DNA from 2 places in the Streptomyces sp. NPDC001927 genome. Region 2 is predicted to be linked to the other one. Evidence: riboswitches for the same ligand, from Rfam matches in the RefSeq annotation. Region 2 holds a riboswitch; the other holds the start of a gene.
The links. Region 2 has a riboswitch for glycine ahead of gcvP (aminomethyl-transferring glycine dehydrogenase). Riboswitches for the same ligand answer to the same signal wherever they lie in the genome.
Positions count from the first base shown of each region.

Region 1: another riboswitch for glycine. It lies ahead of gcvT (glycine cleavage system aminomethyltransferase GcvT); the one in region 2 lies ahead of gcvP (aminomethyl-transferring glycine dehydrogenase).

Region 1 is NZ_JBSFEN010000015.1:247,093-250,491, forward strand. It holds gene gcvH (glycine cleavage system protein GcvH) at 1-9, opposite strand, end outside; gene gcvT (glycine cleavage system aminomethyltransferase GcvT) at 98-1,225, opposite strand; glycine riboswitch at 1,387-1,493, opposite strand; gene ACWCO8_RS34640 (AAA family ATPase) at 1,634-2,314, shown strand; gene ACWCO8_RS34645 (enhanced serine sensitivity protein SseB) at 2,429-3,166, shown strand; gene ACWCO8_RS34650 (enhanced serine sensitivity protein SseB C-terminal domain-containing protein) at 3,210-3,399, shown strand, end outside.
Region 2 is NZ_JBSFEN010000003.1:705,924-709,322, reverse strand. It holds gene ACWCO8_RS10465 (DNA polymerase IV) at 1-256, shown strand, start outside; gene ACWCO8_RS10460 (PRC-barrel domain-containing protein) at 623-991, opposite strand; glycine riboswitch at 1,116-1,215, shown strand; gene gcvP (aminomethyl-transferring glycine dehydrogenase) at 1,394-3,399, shown strand, end outside.

The DNA.
Region 1 (3,399 bases), on a different contig from region 2:
GTTGCTCATGTCGTGATTCTCCTGGATCGGGGGAGTACTGATGAACGCGGGTCTTACGGGATGAGACGAGAGGTGAGACGTGACGGGGTGGGAAACGTCACTTCTGGCGCTTGTAGAAGGGCAGCGCCACGACCTCGTACGGCTCGTGGGTGCCGCGGATGTCCACACCTACACCCTGGGTACCGGGCGCGGCGTGCGCCGCGTCCACGTAGGCCATCGCGATCGGCTTTCCGAGCGTCGGCGACGGGGCGCCCGAGGTGACCACGCCGACGACCTCGCCGTCGGCCACGACGGAGAAACCGGCGCGCGGGACCCGGCGGCCCTCGGCGATCAGGCCGACGAGCTTGCGCGGCGGGGCGGTCTCGGCGCGCTCGGCGGCCTTCTCGAGCGCCTCGCGGCCGACGAAGCGGCCCTCGTTCGTCGTCTTCTCGAACTTCACGACCCGGCCAAGGCCCGCGTCGAACGGGGTGAGCGAGGTCGTCAGCTCGTGCCCGTACAGCGGCATGCCCGCCTCCAGGCGGAGCGTGTCACGGCAGGAGAGGCCGCAGGGGATCAGGCCGACCGGCGCGCCCGCCTCGGTCAGCGCCTTCCAGACGCCCTCGGCGTGCTCCGGCTTCAGGAACAGCTCGAAGCCGTCCTCGCCGGTGTAGCCGGTACGGGCGATCAGGGCGGGGACCCCGGCGACCGTGCCCGGGAGGCCCGCGTAGTACTTCAGCCCGTCCAGGTCGGCGTCGGTGAGCGACTTCAGGATGCCGGGGGACTCCGGGCCCTGGACGGCGATCAGGGCGTACGCGTCACGGTCGTCGCGGACCTCGGCGTCGAAGCCCTCGGCACGCGCCACGAGGGCGTCGAGGACGATCTGCGCGTTGGAGGCGTTCGCCACGACCATGTACTCGTGCTCCTGGAGCCGGTACACGATCAGGTCGTCGAGGATGCCGCCGTCCGCCTGGCAGATCATCGTGTACCGCGCCCGGCCCACACCCACCGTGGAGATGTTGCCGACCAGCGCGTGGTCGAGCAGGTCGACGGCCTGCGGACCGGTGACGGTGATCTCGCCCATGTGGGAGAGGTCGAAGAGGCCCGCCTTGGTGCGGACGGCGAGGTGCTCGTCCCGCTCGCTGGCGTAGCGCAGCGGCATGTCCCAGCCGGCGAAGTCGGTCATGGTCGCGCCCAGGGAGCGATGCAGGGCATCGAGGGCGGTCAGACGGGGGGCAGACGTGCTCATGAGGTGGCTCCCGGATCCCAAGGGCGGAAAACATGACGGGCGAGGACGTCCTCCCCATCTGTCATGGAACCTGAGAGGTTCACCGAGGGCATCTCGTCACCGAGACCTCGGCTTGCACCTTGGGTGGGAACGCCGGAAGGCGTCCCGCTTTTCAGATCTGCCTCATCCACGCGGTACGGGGCCTGAGAGATTCAAGGGAGGGTCTTGCTCCTTCGGCGCCCGGGGCCCACCGTTGAAGGTGGTTCCGGGACTCTCCCGCGCGGATTCGAGCGGCCGGTATGCGGTTGTGTGCGCTTGGCGCGGACATCATTGCACGCGGTGTCCGATCGGCAAATCGCTTGTGACTGATTACCCCTTCTTTACACTTTGTGGGCAAGGGGTTCTCGGGACCCGACTGGGGGAGAGACGATGACGATCCAGCACTCCGGCGCCTACGCCACGGGCACCGGGACGGGGATACCCGGCCCGCGTGCCCGCGCCCGCGCCAGAACCCGCAGGCGCCGGGCCGCGCCCCTGCTGCGCGACCTGCGCGAGCGCGGCGGCCGCGGCCCCCGGACGCTCGCCTTCGCCGCGGGCGACCTCGTGGTGGTCTCCGGGCTGCCCGGAAGCGGCAAGTCCACCCTGATGCGGCGCGCCGCCGACGGCCTGGGCATCGACTCCCAGGACGCCCGCGAGCGCTGGGAGGCCCGGCTGCCCGCCTTCCTGCCGTACGCGGTCTACCGCCCGCTGGCCCGGATCGCGCACTACGCCGGGCTCTGGCGCGTCCTGCGCTCCGGGCGGAGCGTCGTCGTCCACGACTGCGGCACCCAGTCCTGGGTGCGGAACTGGCTGGCCCGCGAGGCCCGCCGCCGCGGCAGCGCCCTCCATCTGATCCTGCTCGACGTCACGCCCGACACCGCCCGCGCCGGCCAGCGCGAGCGCGGCCGGGGCGTCTCGGGGTACGCCTTCGCCCGGCACCGCCGGGCCGTCGGCCGGCTCCTCGGCTCGGTCGAGTCGGGTCGGCTGCCCCGGGGCTGCGCCTCGGCGACCCTGCTCGACCGGGACGCCGCCGGCGCCCTTCGGACCATCGCCTTCCGCTCCGTCCACTGAGCGCTTTTGGCCACGGGGGTGCCAGGGCGGCGTTAGGGTTCTGCCCCGAGGGCGTCGTGACGAGGACGCGGGAGACGCGCGATCAGGACGCGTGAGACAGGGGAAGCGGGAACCGTGGACGTTACGTGGCCGGGCAACGAGCTCGAAGAGGTCCTCGCGGCCTCGCTCGGCAACCCCTCCGCCGGAGGCCGCCTCGTCGAGGTCCTCGGCAGGAGCCCCGTCTGGGTGCCGCTGCCCAACGGCGGCAGCCCCGAGAGCCGTGACCTCGACCTGCCCACGATGGAGATCGACGGACTCCCGTACGTCCCCGTCTTCAGCTCCGAGCAGCAGTTCCTGGCCTGCGTCGGCAGCCACATGTCGTTCACCGTCGCCCCCGCCCGGGACTTCGCCCGCGGCCTGCCCCCGCAGCTCGGCATCGCCGTGAACCCCGGCGGCACCGTCGGCGCCCCGCTGCCCCCGCCCGCCGTCGCCGAGCTCTGCCGGACCGGCCGCACCCCGCTGGACGGCCCCGCGAGCGGCGGCCGGGTCCGGCTCTTCGAGCCCGACTGGCAGGACGACCCCGTCGACTTCCTCTCCGCCGCGGCCGCCGAGTTCGAGGCCACCGGAGTCGTCCTCTCCGCCCGCCGCGCCCTGGCCAGCGTCGAGGGCACCGAACCGGCCCTCTTCGTCGGCGTCGAGCTCGTCACCTGGGACGGCGTCGACCGGAACGCCCCGCTGGACGCCCTCGGCCGCGCGCTGGGCCGGGTCGAGGTGGCCTGGCCGGTCAACCTCATCCTGCTCGACGTCGCACAGGACCCGGTCGGCGAGTGGATGCTGGAGCGGGTGCGCCCCTTCTACCAGCGGGCCTCCTGATAACTAAGCTGATGGGGTCTACGGAAGAGGGGCGGAAAACAGCGTGAGCGCGTCGGGCACCGCTGCGACCGGACAGGTCGAGCACATGCTGCGCCAGGTCACACCCGGACGCTACGAGGCGTACGAGGACCTGCTGCGCGCCCTCGCCGACGGCGGTGTCTGGATGCTGCTCTGGCAGGGCACGCCCGGCTCGTCCGACGCCCAGTACGGGAACATCGAGGTCGACGGCCTCG
Region 2 (3,399 bases):
TCCTCAGGCGGAGGAACCTGCTGCCGCCGCTGCTGCCGCCGAGCGGAGGTGGGCGCCCGGGCACGACGTACGGCATGCCGTGTACGGGGCCGGGTGGGTGCAGGGGAGCGGGGTGGGGCGGGTCACCGTGCGCTTCGAGGAGCCGGGGTCGGCGCCGGGGCGGGTGCGGACGTTTCTCGTCGACGATCCGGAGCTGGAGGCGGGGGAGCCGCTGCCGCTGGTGGGGGGCGGGGCGGGGACGGCGGCGGTCGCCTAGGGGGGTGCGCCCGGCCTCCGGCCGGGCTTGTGTTCCCACCCGCACCACCCGTGCGGGTGGGAGGGCAGAGGTGCGGGTCTGCCTGTGGGGGTTGCGCGCCGTCGGCGGGCTCGGGAGGTCGGTGGCTGCCCCGCAGGCCCGCGCCGGGACCGGTTGTGCTGGTGAGAGGGCAGAGGTGCGGGTCTGCCTGTGGGTGGCTGCGCGCCGTCGGCGGGCTCGGGGGGTCGGTGGCTCCCCCGCAGGCCCGCGCCGGGAGCGGTTGTGCGGGTGGGAGGGCGGAGGTGGGGGTCTGCCTGTGGGGGGTTGTGCGCCGGCGGGGGGCTCGGGGGGTCGGTGGGCTGGCTGTGGTGCGGGAGGGCGGCAGGGCTATGTGTCGTCCTGGCCTGCCAGGCGGCCGAAGTCGTGGTCTGGGGGTGGTGGGGGTGGGAGGGCCAGGCTGTAGTGGCGGTAGAGCTGGAGTTCTTGTTCCGGGGAGAGGTGGCGGCCCACGCCGAAGTCCGGGGCGTCCTTGATCAGGGCGCGTTCGTACGGGATGTGGAGGCCGTCCTCGACCAGTTCGCTGGGCTCCAGGGGGACGAACGCGTCGCGGCCGAACAGGCCCGTGCGGACCGCGGCCCATTCGGGGACGCCCGTCGCGTCGTCCAGGTACACCTCGTCCACGGTGCCGATCTTGTGCCCGTTGCGGTCGAACGCCTTGCGGCCGATCAGGCTGCGCGGATCGATGTCGGTCTGCACGGTCCCTCCAACTGGTCGCACCTGCTCTGCGAAGGCCTACAAAGAATACGAAAGTGCACATCTGGGATGTCGGCCACTTGAGCGATGGAAGGCGGAACCGCGCTGGTAGGCTGGCTGTGGCTGTCGACCCCGTGCGGGAGAGTCCTCCGGAGAAACCTTTCGGAGGCGCCGAAGGAGCAAATCCTCCCCGGAATCTCTCAGGCACCCGGTACCGCATGGACGAGGTCACTCTGGAAAGCAGAGCGGAGGTCCGACGGCGTCCGCTCTCACCGACGGTGAAAGCCGGCGAGCCCTGGGCATCGCCGGTGAAGCTCTCAGGTTGAGATGACAGAGGGGGAGGCCGTCCGGGCACCCGCGCCGTGGTGTCCCTCGCAGGTCGTGACGACCAGGAGGCCTCCGTACATGACCGCCAACCGCATTTCGCTTTCCGAACTCGAACAGGGCATCCCGTTCGAGCAGCGGCACATCGGGCCCGACGCCGAAGCCCGGGCCAAGATGCTCGCCCAGGTCGGCTACGGCTCCCTCGACGAGCTGACGGCCGCCGCCGTGCCGGACGTGATCAAGAACGCCGAGGCCCTCGGGCTGCCGGCCGCCCGCAGCGAGGCCGAGGTCCTCGCCGAGCTGCGTGAGCTCGCCGATCGCAATCAGGTGCTCGCGCCGATGATCGGGCTCGGTTACTACGGGACCTTCACTCCGCCCGTCATTCTGCGGAATGTCATGGAGAACCCTGCCTGGTACACGGCCTACACGCCGTACCAGCCCGAGATCTCGCAGGGGCGCCTCGAGGCGCTGCTCAACTTCCAGACCATGGTCGCCGACCTCACCGGTCTCCCGACCTCCGGCGCCTCCCTCCTCGACGAGGGCACCGCCGCCGCCGAGGCCATGGCGCTCTCCCGCCGTGTCGGCAAGGTCAAGAACGGGGTCTTCCTCGTCGACGCCGACGCGCTGCCGCAGACCATCGCCGTCATCGAGACCCGCGCCGAGCCGACCGGTGTCGAGGTCGTCGTCGCGGACCTCTCGGCCGGTATCCCGGCCGAGATCGCCGAGCGTGGTGTCTTCGGCGTGCTGATTCAGTACCCCGGTGCCTCCGGCGCTGTGCGTGACATCAAGCCGCTGATCGACGCTGCCCACGAGCTCGGTGCGATCGTCACCGTTGCCGCTGATCTGCTCGCGCTGACGCTGCTCACCTCGCCCGGCTCCCTCGGTGCCGACATCGCCGTCGGTACCACCCAGCGGTTCGGTGTGCCCATGGGGTTCGGCGGCCCGCACGCCGGCTACATGGCCGTCCAGGACAAGCACGCCCGCTCGCTGCCCGGCCGCCTGGTCGGCGTCTCCGTCGACGCCGACGGCAACCGCGCCTACCGCCTGGCCCTGCAGACCCGCGAGCAGCACATCCGCCGCGAGAAGGCCACCAGCAACATCTGCACCGCTCAGGTGCTGCTCGCCGTCATGGCCGGCATGTACGCCGTCTACCACGGGCCCGAGGGCCTCAAGGGGATTGCGCAGCGGACCCACCGGTACGCCTCCGTTCTTGCCGCCGGGCTCACCGCCGGTGGCGTCGAGGTCGTCCACGGCGACTTCTTCGACACCGTCACCGTCCGCGTGCCCGGCAAGGCCGCCGCGGCCGTGGCCGCCGCCCGCGAGGCCGGCGTGAACCTGTACCTCGTCGACGCCGACCACGTGTACGCCTCCTGCGACGAGACCACCGGGCGCGCGCAGATCGCCGCCGTCTGGGCCGCCTTCGGCGTCGACGCCGACATCGAGGCCCTGGACGCCGTCACCGAGGACGCGCTGCCCGCCGGGCTGCTGCGCTCCGACGCGTACCTCACCCACCCGGTCTTCCACGCGCACCGCTCCGAGACGTCGATGCTGCGCTACCTGCGCCGGCTCGCCGACCGCGACTACGCGCTCGACCGCGGCATGATCCCGCTCGGCTCCTGCACCATGAAGCTGAACGCGACCACTGAGATGGAGTCGGTGACCTGGCCCGAGTTCGGGCAGATGCACCCCTTCGCCCCGGTCGAGCAGGCGCAGGGCTACGTCACGCTCATCACCGAGCTGGAGGAGCGCCTCGCCGAGGTCACCGGCTACGACAAGGTGTCGATCCAGCCCAACGCCGGTTCGCAGGGCGAGCTGGCCGGTCTGCTGGCCGTCCGCGCCTACCACCGCGCCAACGGCGACGAGCAGCGCACCGTCTGTCTGATCCCGTCCTCGGCGCACGGCACCAACGCCGCCTCCGCCGTGATGGCCGGCATGAAGGTCGTCGTCGTCAAGACCGCCGACGACGGCGAGGTTGACGTCGCGGACCTGCGCGCCAAGATCGAGCAGTACCGCGACGAGCTGTCCGTGCTGATGATCACCTACCCGTCCACGCACGGTGTGTTCGAGGAGCACGTCGCCGACATCTG